One region of the Actinomadura sp. NPDC049382 genome, then DNA from elsewhere that is predicted to be linked to it. Evidence: riboswitches for the same ligand, from Rfam matches in the RefSeq annotation. Region 1 holds a riboswitch; the other holds the start of a gene.
What was found. Region 1 has a riboswitch for cyclic di-AMP ahead of AB0K34_RS09815 (C40 family peptidase). Riboswitches for the same ligand answer to the same signal wherever they lie in the genome.
Positions count from the first base shown of each region.

Region 2: it holds a riboswitch for cyclic di-AMP, as region 1 does, so the genes downstream of both, AB0K34_RS36295 (NlpC/P60 family protein) here and AB0K34_RS09815 (C40 family peptidase) in region 1, are expected to answer to the same signal.

Region 1 is NZ_JBFARO010000010.1:138,691-146,201, forward strand. It holds gene AB0K34_RS09800 (4Fe-4S single cluster domain-containing protein) at 1-269, shown strand, start outside; gene AB0K34_RS09805 (FHA domain-containing protein) at 257-1,594, shown strand; gene typA (translational GTPase TypA) at 1,675-3,528, opposite strand; cyclic di-AMP (ydaO/yuaA leader) riboswitch at 3,721-3,865, shown strand; gene AB0K34_RS09815 (C40 family peptidase) at 3,873-4,886, shown strand; gene AB0K34_RS09820 ((deoxy)nucleoside triphosphate pyrophosphohydrolase) at 5,375-5,761, opposite strand; gene AB0K34_RS09825 (Mut7-C RNAse domain-containing protein) at 5,767-6,474, opposite strand; gene AB0K34_RS09830 (bifunctional lytic transglycosylase/C40 family peptidase) at 6,585-7,511, opposite strand, start outside.
Region 2 is NZ_JBFARO010000106.1:1,736-9,246, forward strand. It holds gene AB0K34_RS36280 (RDD family protein) at 271-1,029, opposite strand; gene AB0K34_RS36285 (RDD family protein) at 1,037-1,852, opposite strand; gene AB0K34_RS36290 (amino-acid N-acetyltransferase) at 1,849-2,385, opposite strand; cyclic di-AMP (ydaO/yuaA leader) riboswitch at 2,649-2,855, shown strand; gene AB0K34_RS36295 (NlpC/P60 family protein) at 2,859-3,839, shown strand; gene AB0K34_RS36300 (LuxR C-terminal-related transcriptional regulator) at 4,124-4,354, opposite strand; gene AB0K34_RS36305 (LacI family DNA-binding transcriptional regulator) at 4,845-5,867, shown strand; gene AB0K34_RS36310 (cytochrome P450) at 6,070-7,311, shown strand; gene lysX (bifunctional lysylphosphatidylglycerol synthetase/lysine--tRNA ligase LysX) at 7,298-7,511, opposite strand, start outside.

The DNA of each region.
Region 1 (7,511 bases):
CCGGCGACGGCTCCCTACTCTGGAGGGGGTCGGCGAACCAGCGCGTCGTCCCGCTGTCTCCGCTCGGACGGCGGCGGTACGGGGCACTGGCCGACGTCGGGAACACTGGAGAAGGAACAGGGCCCCGAGTGCAGGTGTCCGTGGACGAAGGGCCGGAGGGAAGGCGGGTGTACTACATCGGGATCCCGCGAAGGGGTGACATGGAGCACCTGACGTCGAGGCTCGACCGCGCCGGGGTGCGCTCGGGGGATGTGTCATGGCGACCTTGAACTGTCCTGTCTGCGGTGAGCCGCACCAGCAGGGCGACCTGCTCTGCATGAACTGCGGGGCCAACCTGGCGCGCGGCGGAGGCGGCGCCCACCGGCAGGGGCCGGGCGGGTACGACGACCAGCAGCCGCAGGGCGGCCAGTACGGCGGCGGCCCGCAGCACGGCCAGCCGCAGTACGGCGCGCCGCAGCCGCACGATCCGTACGGGCAGCAGTCCCCGCAGCACCAGCCGGGCCCGCCGCCCGGGCAGCCCGACCAGTGGGGCCCGCCGCAGCCGCCGCAGCCGGACCAGTGGGGTCCGCCGCCCGGGCAGCAGCAGTCGCCCGGCCAGTACGGGCAGCCGCAGCACGGCGCTCCGCAGCAGGGAGGCCCCCACCAGGGCGGCCCGCCGCACGGGGGCCAGGCTCCCGGGCAGCAGCCCGCGGACCCGTGGGGCATGCCCCAGCAGCCGCAGCAGCCGCAGGACCAGTGGGGCGCGCCGCAGCCGCCGTCCGACCAGTACCAGCAGCAGCGCGAGCCGCAGTACCAGCCCCCGCAGGGCCAGTACGGCGCCCCGCAAGACCACCAATACGGCGCCCCCCAGCAAGACCAGTACGGCGCCCCTCAGCCCGACCAGTACGGCGCGCCCCAGCAGGACCAGTACGGTGCCCCGCAAGACCAGTACGGTGCCCCTCAGGACCAGTACGGCGGCGCACCGCAGCAGGACCAGTACGGCGCGCCGCAGCCGGCCGACCACCAGTTCGGCCCGCCGCCGCAGCCGCACGGGCAGCCGCCCCTAGGCGGCCCCCAGCATGGTGGGCCTCCGCACGGTGGTCCCCAGCACGGTGGTCCCCAGCACGGGGGCCAGCCGCCGCTGCCGCCGCACGGCCGCGAGGCGACGCTGCTGCCGCACGACCAGGGCCAGCGTCCCCCCGCCCCCGACAGCACGGCGTTCATGTGCCCGTACTGCGAGGCGGTGCTGAGCAACCCGGGCGCCGCGCAGTGCGACTCGTGCCTGCGGCCCCTGCCGAAGCAGGGCACGCCCGTCCTGCGGGTGCAGTTCCCCACGGGCGAGCTGAAGGTGTCCGTCGGCCAGCACCTCGTGCTCGGCCGGGACGCCGGGCAGTCGCCGGTGGCGGCCACGTTCACGCAGTACGACAACGTGTCGCGGCGCCACTCGACGGTCTGGCTCGACCCGTCCGGCACCGCCTGGGTGCGGGACGAGGGCTCCACCAACGGGACGTTCGTCAACGGCGAGCGGCTGCCCCGCGGCGTGGAGGCGCCCCTGCGCGACGGCGACCAGCTCCGCCTGGCCGCCGACGTCACCGGGACCGTCCAGCTGAAGTGACCTGAGCGCAGAAGAAGGGCGGCCCCGCGGTTCTCGGAACCGCGGGGCCGCCCTCTTTCGCGCTACGGGCGCGGCCGGTCTCAGCCGGCGCGCTTGGTGCGGGCGCGCATGCGCTCGCGCTCCTTGGCGTCCAGCACGACCTTGCGGATGCGGACGTTCGCCGGCGTCACCTCGACGCACTCGTCCTCGCGGCAGAACTCCAGCGCCTCCTCCAGCGACAGGAGCCGGGGCGGGGTGAGCCGCTCCAGCTCGTCGCCGGTGGACGACCGCATGTTCGTGAGCTTCTTCTCCTTGGTGATGTTGACGTCCATGTCGTCGGCGCGGGAGTTCTCCCCGACGATCATGCCCTCGTACACCTCGGTGGTCGGCCCGACGAAGAACGTGCCGCGCTCCTGCAGGTTCGTGATCGCGTACGCGGTGGCGGCGCCGGCGCGGTCGGCGACCAGCGACCCCGACGGGCGGGTGCGCAGCTCCCCGAACCACGGCTCGTAGCCCTCGAACACGTGGTGCGCCATGCCGGTGCCGCGCGTCTCCGTCATGAACTCGGTGCGGAACCCGATCAGGCCGCGGGCCGGGACGAGGAACTCCATCCGCACCCAGCCGGTGCCGTGGTTGGTCATCTGCTCCATGCGGCCCTTGCGGACCGCCATCAGCTGCGTGACCGCGCCGAGGTGCTCCTCGGGGATGTCGACGGTGAGCCGCTCGACCGGCTCGTGCCGCTTGCCGTCGATCTCGCGGGTGACGACCTGCGGCTTGCCGACGGTCAGCTCGTAGCCCTCGCGGCGCATGTTCTCGACGAGGATCGCGAGGGCCAGCTCGCCGCGGCCCTGCACCTCCCACGCGTCCGGCCGCTCGGTCGGCAGCACCTTGAGCGACACGTTGCCGACCAGCTCGCGGTCGAGGCGGTCCTTGACCATCCGCGCGGTGACCTTGGTGCCCTTCTCGCGGCCCGCCATCGGCCCGGTGTTGGTGCCGATCGTCATCGAGATCGCCGGCTCGTCCACCGTGATCAGCGGCAGCGGGCGCGGGTCGTCCGGGTCGGCGATGGTGTCGCCGATCATGATGTCCGGGATGCCGGCGATCGCGATGATGTCGCCCGGCCCGGCCTCGTCGGCGGGCTTGCGGGTGAGCGCGTCCGTCATCAGCAGCTCGGTGATCTTGACCCGCTCGATGCTGCCGTCGTGGCGGCACCAGGCGACCGGCTGGCCCTTCTTGATCGTCCCGGCGTGCATCCGGCACAGCGCGATCCGGCCGAGGTAGCTGGAGGCGTCCAGGTTCGTCACATGCGCCTGGAGCGGGGCGTCCGGGTCGTAGGACGGCGCCGGGATCGTCTCGATGATGACCTTGAACAGCGGCTCCAGGTCGTCGCTGCCGGGCATGCTGCCGTCGGCCGGCTTGTCGAGCGAGGCGCGCCCCGCCCGGCCCGACGCGTACACGATCGGGAAGTCGATCTGGTCCTCGTCGGCGTCGAGGTCCATGAACAGCTCGTAGGTCTCGTCCACGACCTCGTCGATGCGGGCGTCGGGACGGTCGGTCTTGTTCACCACCAGGATCACCGGGAGCCGCGCGGCGAGGGCCTTGCGCAGCACGAACCGGGTCTGCGGGAGCGGGCCCTCGCTGGCGTCCACCAGCAGGACGACGCCGTCCACCATGGACAGCCCGCGCTCGACCTCGCCGCCGAAGTCGGCGTGGCCCGGGGTGTCGATGATGTTGATCGTCAGCCCGTTGTGCTTGACCGCGGTGTTCTTCGCGAGAATGGTGATGCCCTTCTCGCGCTCCAGGTCGTTGGAGTCCATGACCCGGTCGTCGACGTCCTGGTTCTCGCGGAAGGCCCCGGACTGCCAGAGCATGGCGTCGACCAGCGTCGTCTTTCCGTGGTCGACGTGGGCGACGATCGCGACGTTCCGGAGGTCGTCGCGCGTGGAGATGGGCATGCGGGTTACCTTGCGTGAGGTTTCAGGAGAGTCGCCGCAGAAACACGGCAGCACTCCATTCTACGCTCCGCGGCCCCTCCCGCATTCCCGAGCGGGCCGCACCGGGCCGCGCGCCCGCCCGATTGGCCAACTTTGCCGATCCTTTGTAATCTTCCCGAGATCCGGTCGTCCGGAGTCCCACCCCCCGGGGCTGCGACCGGAACGCCGAATCTCCCGCCCGGCGGGAGAACCGGGGACCCACACCCCCGGGGTGAATCGGCGCGCGACACGCGCGCCGTAGGGCGACTCCTGGCCCGAACCCGTCAGCTAACCCGGTAGGCGTGCGTGGAGAGGAGAGCACCGGCTTGGCACCGGACCCCCACCGGCGGCGGCGCGTCACGCCCACCGCCACCGCGGCAGCCCTGCTCCTGGTCGGCCTCGGCGCCACCGCGCCCGTCGCCGCGCACGCCGCACCGCTCGGGCTCGCCGCCGCGGCGACGCCGAGCCCGACTCCGACGACGGAGAAGGGCCTGCGCAAGAGCCTCGACGCGCTGAACGAAGAGGCCGAGATCCTCACCGAGAAGTACAACAAGACCCGCGTCGACCTGAAGGCCGCACAGAAGGCCGAGCAGGCCGCCACCACGACCGCGCAGACCCTCCGGACCCAGGCCGCGCCCGCCCGCGAACGCCTCGGCCGGATGGCCGCCGCCAACTACATCGCCGGCTCCCCCGACGCGCTGTTCGGCGCCACCGGCTCCCCCGACGGGCTGTCCGACAGCGCCTACCTCGTGCAGAACCAGGCGCACGCCGTCCGGGCCCTGCAGAAGCAGATCGACCGGGCCGAAGCCGCCGAACGCGACGCGAAGGCCAAGACCGCCCAGGTCAAGAAGGCCTGGGAGGACGCCAAGAAGGCGCGCGCCGAGGCGAAGGCCAAGGTCACCGAGGTGATGAAGCGCCTCGACAAGCTGTCCACCACGCACGCCAGCGACCCCCGCACCGGCCTCACCGCCACCATCAAGGGCTCCGACCTGCCCGCCAAGATGGCCCGCAAGGCCTACGGCAAGCTCGGCTCCCCCTACGTGTGGGCCGCCGCCGGACCGAGCAGCTTCGACTGCTCCGGCCTCGTCGTCTGGGCCTACGCCCAGGTCGGCAAGCCCGGCCTGCCGCACTACACCGGCGACCTCTACCAGCTCGGCACCAAGGTCCCCCGGTCCCAGCTGCGCTCCGGCGACCTGGTCTACTTCGGCGGCAACCTCCACCACATGGGCATCTACCTCAGCGGCGGCAAGTACCTGCACGCCCCGCGCACCGGCGATGTGGTGAAGATCTCCAAGCTGTCGGACCGCTCCGACTACGCGGGCGCCAACCGCATCTCCTGACCCCCCTCCGGGCCGCGAAACGCGGCCCCCTCGGTCGTCGGGGGCTTCCTGCGGCGCGGTAGGAAGCCCCCGGCGGGTTTATTGTTTTGCCCTCGGCGTCAGGCGCTGGGGCGCCTTCCTTCCACGGGCAAACCGGCGATCGCTGCATCGCTCCGGCTCGCCTTGCGGCTCGCTGCGCGATCAGGTTCTCGCTTCGCTTGAACCTGGCTTCGCACGCGATCGCAACGTGACCCTTGTCGCAAGCTGGGCTTACGGACGTGTACCTCAGGGTTCGCGCGTGGTGCGGCTGGGGCTGAGGTCGTCGAGACAGGCTTCCCCCGGCGCGCGCTTTCGCTCGCCTTGCGGCTCGCGGCACCGGTGGCTTCTCGCTTTCGCTTTGAACCCGGCTTCGCGGGCGATCATTGTGGTTCGCGGCGCGAGCGGCATTTACTGGCAAAGGCCCAGGTGAGCAACTTGGAGAGGCTGGGCGGGGCGCGCGGTGTGGGGGGTTAGATCAGGTGGGCGTCTGCGATGGCGTCTATTACTGGGCGGTCGCCTGGGAGCCAGTCGACGTCGTAGAGCTCGTGAGGGGTCAGCCAGCGGAGGGCCAGGTGTTCCAGGGGCTGGGGGGTGCCCTCGATGATCTCGGCGGTCCAGACGCGCAGGACGGCCTTGTCGCTGAGGCGCCAGTCGGTGCCGATGCGGCGGCCCAGGCGGACCTTGACCGCCAGTTCCTCGGCGCACTCGCGGACCAGGGCGTCCTCGTCGGACTCCCCCGGGTCGACCTTGCCGCCGGGCAGCTCCCAGCCGCCCGCCATGTGCGCCGGCTCGGCCCGCTGCGCGGTCAGCAGCCGGCCGTCCGCGATGATCGCCGCGCCCACCACCACGAGGTCGATCGCGATCAGCTCCTCTCCGTCGCGGCGGCCTCGACCTGCCGCGTCGATTCCCGGACGATCTCCTCCAGATGATCGCCGTGCGCGCCGCGCCAGTAGACCTGGCCGCAGTCCGCGCAGCGGCCGTAGACGTCGTAGCTGCGGCGCGTCCCCGCCTCCAGGCCGTCCTCGACCTCGGTCTTGTCGACCGGGACCAGCTCGCCGTTGCAGGCGGTGCACCGCGTCCACGGGCGGAGGACGGGCGCGAACCGGTCGAGGAGGTCGCGGAGCTGGTCGTCCGGCCGGGCGCCGCGGACGTAGGCGCCGAACCACAGCGCGCGGCGGCGCAGCAGGCCCCGGTCCTGGGTGAGCAGGACGCGGCGCTCGGCGTTGGCCTGGACGACCAGCGCCGGATCGTCCATGTCGTTGTGGTAGGCGGTGTCGAGGCCGATGAGGCGCATCCGGCGCGCGAGCGTGCCGAGGTGCACGTCCAGCAGGAAGCGCGGCGCGTCCTGGCCCGGCTCCAGCGGGACGGGCTGGGGGCGCGGCACCGCCGCCACCCGCACCTCGTCGCCGGGCTCCGGCCGGGCGGACGGCTCCGCCGGCGCGCCGTTGACGGTGATCGGCCCGGCCTCGGGCAGCGGCACGCCGAGCGACTCGACGAGGTGCCCCAGCGTGGACGTCCCATCGGAGGGCACCCGGGTCGCGGCCTGTCTGCGGGCGGCGGGCAGGAACATCAGCAGCTCGTCGGCGACGCGGATCGTTATCTCGGGCTCCACGCCGATCAGCATGCCACGCGAGCCCGGTGGTGTTCCTCGGATTATTGCTCGGCGAGGCGCGCCGCCGGTCAGCCGCCGGGCCGGGGGGCGGCCAGTTCGGCGACCTTCTTCTTGAAGTCGGGCCGCGCGAGCGGGCGGGTCACGCCGACCCAGTCCGACCGCTTGTAGGACTTCACGCCGATCGCGGGCACGCACGTCGAGCAGCTCGCCACGATCATCTTGCCCTTGCCGATGACCATCCCGACATGGCCGGGGTTGTTCGCCGACGTCCCCGGGCCGGAGTCGAAGAACACCAGGTCGCCGGGCTGCTCCTTGCCCTTGGAGATCCGCACGCCGAACGGCCACTGCTCGAACGTGGTGCGCGGGATGTCCAGCCCGGCCTGCCGGTAGGCGGCCTGGAGGAGGCTGGAGCAGTCCCAGGCGTCCGGGCCGTTCGCGCCGAACACGTACGGCTTGCCGCGCTGCGCCATCGCGAACTCGATGATCTTCTGGACCAGCGCGCCGACATTGGCGGGGAGCTCGTTGTCCTCGCAGTTGACGCCGTTCGCCTGGACGACCTTGAAGTCGCCGCCGACGTAGCGTTTCGCCCAGTCGAGGACGAGGTCCACGTAGTCGGACGAGTGGTTGTACTGGAAGATCGCGGTCCGCATCCGCTGCGGGGCGCCGTTGTGCTTGAGGTAGGCGGCCGCGGAGGGGATCGCGTCGGCCGGGTCGTAGCGGTCCTTGCGGCCGTCCTTGTTCCCGTCGACGCCGAACGCGTCGAACGTCGGCTTCAGGAACTGCATCGGCCCGCCGGCGCCCGCGTAGTTCTCCCCGCTGCTGACGCCGGGCAGCGTCGACCGGCCGTGGTCGGTCTCGACCTTGCCGATGCCCGCCAGGACGTTCCACGGGATGCCGTACTTCTTGCCGGCCTCCTGGTAGAGCTTCAGGTAGTTCGCCGGGACGGCCTTCGCGTCGTTCGCCGCGACGGGCTGCGCGTCGGCGCCGGCGACGTC
Region 2 (7,511 bases), on a different contig from region 1:
AGCGACACCGCAGGCGGCACGGCAAGGGGCGGCCGAAGGGCATTCAATCCGGAGGCGGCATCCGGGACGAGACAGATCCCCGCTCGATTCAGGGCCGTAACCGGAACGAGCTGGGATTGACCCGGCCAAGCCCGTGCGTCCGAAACAGACCCGGCCATCTCTCCGCAAAAGCATGTAGAAGGCAGCGAATACCCTCGTGCCGCGATGCATCCGGGCGTGTAACCAGGGATCAAGGCGCCGTGAGCGTGCCCGTACGCGCGCGAGTGGCCCTCAGAAGGCCGGGGAATCGGGCGTCCCGCGCTTTACCACTAGCGTCCCCGCGAGCCTGTCATGGACGGCCTGGCGGCGCGTCCCCTCGAAGATGACACCGGCGTTCACGACCCAGAAGACGCTCGCCAGCACACCGGCCACGGGAATCGGGCGGATCGCGATCGGCAGCGAATAAACCGCCGCGCGGAGAACGCACTGCAGAACGCCCGGCCGGGCCTCGGCCTCCACCCGCTCAGCGAGCCCCTCGGCCGCTGTCTCCGCGTGAGTGGCCTCCGGCGCGCCCCCGGGGGAGGACTCGGGCGAGGGAGGGGCTGAGGCGTCCTTGGGCGTCCCTGCCTCCGCGGGCACGGCGGCGGGCCCTTCGGGCTTGGCGGCGGGCACGAACCCCGGCACGGACGCCGGGAGGAAGCTCACTCCGCCGTTGGCCGCGGCACCCGGCTCCCCCGCACCCTGGGCGGCGCCAGCGCCCCCTGCGGCCTCTTGGTCCGCCCTGGCGCCCGATAGGGCGGATGTTCCCTCCGGCAGGGCAGTGACGACCTCTATGCCCGCGAAGCGCTTGCCGAGCGTCCGGCCCCAGAGGGCGAGCTGGACCGCCTCGTACAGCAGCATGCACCCCGCCACGGCGGGCGGGGCGACGACGTCCACCAGGTGCCCGGACACCAGTTCGCGGACGACGACGATGACGGGCACACCGACGATGAGCGTGTCGACCACGCGCGCGAGCAAGCGCTGCCCCGGGTCGGCGAGGGAAACCGCCATCGCGGACTTAGTCCGCGTACTCGGTGTACTGGTCGTCGCCGTACTCCTCGTACGTGCCTCGCTCGTCGATGACCAGCGTGCCGGCGAAACGGTCGTGCAGCGCCTGGTGCAGAGGCTGGTCCCAGATCGCCCACAGGTAGGCCATCAGACCGCCCACCCAGACCAGCGCCATCCCATACGCCGCGTACTCCCACACCATCACCGCGAGGACCAGGAAGAAGAAGACACCTACCTGGTAGCCGACGTGGACGATCCCAGCGCGCCAAATCGCCTGCGTCGTGCTCATCGGCTCACCCGCGGGACGGGCCTGCACGATGCCCAGGCCCAGGATCCGCTTGCCCAGCGTCCGCCCCCACATGGACAGTTGGACGGCCTCGTAGAGGAACGGCAGCACGGACATGACGAAGAACAGGGTGAAGATGATGGGCCAGTTCCAGATGCCGGCCTCTTCCTCGTCGTTGCCGCCTTCACCGCCCAGGCCGAACGCGGCGACCGTCACGGGCAGGATGAGCGCGAACCCGAAGACGGCGACGAGGGCGTTGTCGATGACCCTGGCGCCGGCCCTGCGGTGAATGGGCGCCAACTCCATCTCGCTGCCCTGGGAACCATAGGAGCCTTGGGAGTCGCCGTACTGGTCGTAGGACGGCTCGTAGGAGCGCCCCCAGTCCTGCTGAGGTTGCTGGGGCTGCTGCCACTGCTGCTGTGGCTGCTGGTGCTGTGGCTGCTGCTGCCACTGGGGACCTTGGTACGGGGGCGGGGGACCGTAGGCACCCTGGCCCTGCGGCGGTTGGTAACGCCGTCCGCGGTGGGGGGAATCGCTCATTTGGGGCAGTCCTCCAGGCGAAGCAACATCCGGGTGTTGCCCAACGTATTCGGCTTGACCCGGTCGAGGTCCAAGAACTCTGCCACGCCTTCGTCGTAAGAGCGGAGAAGCTCCTCATACACCTCAGGCGACACCGGTGTACCGAGGATCTGCTCGAAGCCGTGGCGCGCGAAGAAGTCCACCTCGAAGGTAAGGCAGAACACCCTCCGCACGCCGAGTTCACGCGCCGTCTCCAGCAGCCGGGCGACGATGCGGTGGCCGATGCCGCGTCCGCCGTACCCCTTGTCCACGGCGACGGAGCGAACCTCCGCGAGGTCCTCCCACATGACGTGCAGGGCCCCGCAGGCCACGACGCGCCCGGGCGTCCCGTCCTGGACGTCCTCGGCGATCCAGAACTCCTGGACGTCCTCGTACAGCTTGACCGTCGACTTCTTCAGCAGGCGTCGCCCCGACCCGGCGTACAGATCGACCAGCCTGCGGATCTCCTGGACATCGGCGGTACGGGCACGCCGGATCACGACCTCCACAAACAGGCGAGATTATCGAACACCGGACCTTGCCGAACGTCGGCGTGCGCATACGCGTGGTGAGCACGACAGAAGGGTGACTAGATAAAAGCGACTAGATAGGCCGCTCGCGCCGCTGAAAAGTGACCCAGAACACATCGCCGAGCGCCCGCGGAGGCCGCCGGCGGAAGCGCGCCCCGCCCGTCCGACCTGCGACTTCACAGGATCTGGTTGGCATCCAATCCGCATTCCGTTAGTGTCCATCGCTGACATCGGCCACCCGCAGAACGGAGGCCGAACCGCCGAGTCCACGGGCCGCGAACCAGCGCCCCGGGGAGCCGGGGACCCACTTTCGGAGCGTTTCCGGGGATTGCCCCGAAGCGGCCGCCGTCAGGGGTGAATCCGCAGCGCCGCGGCCTGGCCCGCGCACGCTCGCGGACGGGCTGCTCCGGCCCCAACCCGTCAGCTAACCCGGTAGGCGGTCGAGGAGAGGAGAACTCGTGCAGCACTCGCGGTCTGCTTCCCTTCGACGCTTCCGCGGCCGCGCGGTCACCGTGGCCGGCGCGCTCGTCGCGCTGACGGCCGCTCCGCACACCGTCGCCGTCGCGCACGCCGATCCCGAGCCGTCCACCAAAGAACTCCGCTCCCAGGCCTTCAAGCTCGCCGACCAGCTGGAGCAGCTCACCGAGCAGTACAACGGCCTGAAGGTGAAGCTCGCGCAGTCCAAGCGCGCCGCCGAGGTCGCCACCGAGAACGCCGAGCGGCAGGAGAAGTCGCTCCAGGCGATCCGGCAGAAGGTCGGCACCCTCGCCGCGACCAGCTACATGCAGGGCGGCTCCGATCCGACGGTCTCGTTCGTCGCCTCCCAGGACCCGCAGGCCGTCCTCGACCAGGCCGCCACCCTCAACTACTTCGCCAAGCGCGACAGCACCAAGGTGCTCGGCCTCATGCAGGCGATGCAGGCCGCCCAGCGCGCCCGCAAGTCCGCCGAATCGCGCGCCGCGCAGGTCAAGCAGCTGCGGACCCAGCTCGACGCGCAGCGCAAGAAGGTCACCGACGCCTACGAGAAGGTCCGCGGCACGATCGTCAAGCGGGACCCATCCCAGCTCGCGAAGCTCCCCGTCATCGGCACCGGCAAGGCCGCCCAGGCGCTGCGGTACGCGATGGGCAAGCTCGGCCGCCCGTACGTCTGGGGCGCCTCCGGGCCGAGCACATTCGACTGCTCCGGCCTGACGATGTGGGCCTACAAGCAGGTCGGCATCAACCTGCCGCACTACACCGGCAGCCAGTGGAACGCCGGCACCCACGTGTCGCGCAGCCAGCTCCAGCCGGGCGACCTCGTGTTCTTCTACGCCGACCTGCACCACATGGGGATGTACATCGGGGGCGGCAAGATGATCCACGCGCCGCACACCGGCGACGTCGTGAAGATCGCCTCCATGGACGGGCGGCCCTTCGCGGGCGGCGTCCGCGTCGCCTGACCCGGCCCACGCCCGGTCCCGGACGCCACCGAAGCGCATGCGCAATACGAGTGTGCGCAGGACTGAGTGGGTGTGCGCCTACTCCGCGGATGTGCGACTGCGGATGTGCGCATGACTAGGGGATCCATGGGGGTTGAACGCCGTCCGCGGCGACGCCACCTGCAGGGACCTACCTGCCAGGGCGCCGGCGCCGCCGCTGCGGGGTCGGACGGAGTTCGGTTCGCCGCCTGGATCTCTCGGTGACGCTCGCCCGTCCCCTGGCGAGCGTCGGGGGGTGAAGCCGGCTAGATGAGCTGCCTCCGGGCCGCCCACACCACGGCCTCGATAGGAGTGTTGACCTCCAGCCGGTCGCAGATCGTCCGCAACCGGCGCCGCAAGGTCCGTGCGCTCAGCTCCAGCTTGCGTGCCGCCACATCGGCGGTGACACCGCTCGCGATCTGGGCGAGCAGCCGGATCTCCTCCTCGCTCAGCCCGAAATCGTCGGTGCCACGACGTGCGAGTGTGGCTGTTTCCACTCCGTCCTCCCTCGTCCGTGGTGATGACCGCGGGGATGCAGCCGTCCGCTGCACAGGCACGGGTTGGGCCTCGATCTGTACGCGCGTTGGGTTGCCGGGTCCGGAGCCCTCCGGACTTAGATCATCGGGTTCCTTTGCTGTCTCACGAGCTTGGCCGGAGGTGGCCGCCTGGCCGATTGCGGGGTCGTACGGGGGAACTCCGGGTGACGATTCACTCGTTGGTCGTCCGAGGGAGACGGGATGAGATCGCCAGCCATCCGCATCCGGCCCTCCTCGTCGGACTCGCCGCGTCTTGCCGCTGAGCAAGATCGTGAATCGTTTCAAGCTACGCTTCGGCTCGGAACGCTAGGCGGCCGGATCCGGCCCGTCAAGCGCTGTCCAAATGCGGTATGCGTCCGATCGGCGACGTTCCGTAGTCGCTCGATTTGCTCTGTACCGCGCATAACTCCACTACCTGGGGAAACACTCCTGGGTCGGGACGAGGAGCGAGTTGCCACAGACCAGTATTCGTGAGGTCGCGAGGCGGGCTGGAGTCTCAGTTGGGACCGTTTCGAATGTCCTAAACCGGCCAGACCTCGTGGCCGAAGCTACCCGTGACCGTGTCCGCGCGGCGATCGAGGAGCTCGGATTCGTGCGGAACGAGTCCGCGCGGCGGCTCCGGCGGCGCCCCGAGCGCACCGCGGGCGAGTTCGGCGATCAGCCGCGGCGCGCCTTCGGCATCGTCGTCGAGGACCTCGCCAACCCGTACGCGTCCGATGTCGCGCGCGGCGCCGAGGCGGCCCTCAACGAGGCGGGCCACGACGCCCTCTGGCTCTCCAGCGACCACTCGTCCGCCAAGGAGCGCCGTTCGCTGGAGCTCCTGGAGGAGCAGCAGGCCGCCGGGGTCCTGATCATCCCCGTCGGGGGGAACCCCGGCGACATCTCCCGGCTGCGCGCCGCGGGCATGAGCGTCGTGGTGATCGACCGCGACTCGGCCGACGCGTGCTCGGCCCGGGTCGACCATTTCGCGGGCGGGGAGATCGCCGCCGCGCGGCTGCTCGGCATCGGCCGCGAGCGGATCGTGTTCGTGACGGGCGTCCCGGAACCGCTGCCCTGCGTCGACCGCCGCGACGGCGCCGCCCGCACCCTCGTCGAGGCGGGTCTCGGCGAGCCCGCCACGCTCGTCCAGGACGCCCTGAGCCCCACCGAGGGCCAGGCCGCCGCCCACGAGGTCATGGCCCTGTCCCCGCGGCCGGACGGCGTGTTCTGCGCCAACGACCTGCTGGCCATCGGGCTGATCAACGAGCTGACCCGGCTCGGCGTCCGCGTCCCGGACGACATCGCCGTCATCGGCTACGACGACATCGAGCTGGCCGCGAGCGCCGCCGTCCCGCTGACCACGATCCGGCAGCCGCGCCGCGAGCTGGGCTGGGAGGCCGCCGAACTGGCGCTGGCGGAGATCGGCGAGGGCAAGTCGCACCAGCACCGGCAGGTCGTCCAGCGCCCCGAACTGGTGATCCGCGAAAGCGCCTGACCACCATGGGCCAGGGGCAATGAGGCCCCGGCCCGCCACCGTCACCGCGTGCGGGATGGCCCCTGCGGCCCGCCGGATTCGCCCCCGAGACGGGGCGGAGCACGCGAAAGCGATCAACCCCGACCTTCAAGACGACAAGCCCGGTGCGCGCGGCGCCCGGAGCACTATTGACATGTCGTCTGATCTCCGGGTGACTGGGGATATGGAGGACAGGACAGCCCAGGTCGTGGAGGCCGAGGCCGCGGCGGTGCTCGGTTTCGATCCTGGAGATCCGGCGTTCCGGGCCGACCCGTACGCGCACTACCGGCGCCTTGCAGCCGGTGGGCGCCGCCTGCACCGCACCGAGGTCGGCCTGCGCGTCACCACGTCCTATGACCTGTGCGAGCAGGTCCTGCGCGACCCCCGGTTCGGGCACCGGCCGGAGGGCGGCGGGCTGTGGCGCGAGTCGCGGGTCCGGAACCGGTCGTTCCTCACCCTGGACCCGCCCGACCACACCCGGCTCCGGCGGCTGGTGAGCAAGGCGTTCACCCCGCGGCTCGTCGAGCGGCTGCGGCCGCGGGTCGAGGCGCTGGTCGACGAACTGCTGGACGGCGTGTCCGGCGAGGTCGACCTGATCGCGACGCTCGCGTACCCGCTCCCCGTCATCGTGATCAGCGAGATGCTCGGCGTCCCGCCACGGGACCGCGACCTGTTCAAGGGCTGGTCCGACAGCCTCGCCCGCGGCCTCGACCCCGACTTCCTCCTGCCGGAGGACGAGATCGGCCGGCGCGAGACGGCCCGCGAGGAGTTCGCCGCGTACTTCCGGGACCTCGCCGCCGAGCGGCGCGCCCGCCCGCAGGACGACCTCCTGAGCGCCCTCGTGAGCGTCTCGGACGGCGGCGACGTCCTGTCGGAGGAGGAACTCCTTGCGACGTGCGTACTGCTGCTCGTGGCGGGCCATGAGACGACCGTGAACCTCATAGGGAACGGCGCTCTGGCGCTCCTGCGCGATCCCGCGCAACTGGAGCTGTTCAGGGCGCGGCCTGAGAACGTCCAAGCGGCCGTGGAGGAGCTCCTCCGCTACGACCCGCCCGTCCAGCTCACGCTCAGGGCGGCCCTAGAGGACGTCGAGCTGGACGGTACGCCTGTAGAACGCGGAAGGCTCGTCCTGCTGCTGACCGGTGCCGCCAACCGCGACCCGGCCGTTTTCGACGATCCCGACCGTCTCGACCTCACCCGCTACACCGAAGGCCGGGACGCGCCACGTCACCTGTCGTTCGGGCACGGCATCCACTTCTGCCTGGGCGCACCACTGGCCCGGCTTGAGGGCCAGGTCGCGCTGAAGAAGCTCTTCGAGCGCGACGTGGCCCTCGCCGGGACCGACGCCGCAGGCGGCGGCCTCGTCTACCGGGACAACCTCGTCCTGCGGGGCCTGCGCGACCTGCCGGTCACTATTCGGGCTTGACCAGCGGGAACAGGATCGTCTCCCGGATGCCCTTGCCGGTGAACGCCATGATCATCCGGTCGATGCCGGCGCCCATCCCGCCCGTGGGCGGCATCGCGTACTCCAGGGCGCGCAGGAAGTCCTCGTCCAGCTGCATGGCCTCCGGGTCGCCGCCCGCGGCGAGCAGCGACTGCTCGGTGAGCCGGCGGCGCTGCTCGACC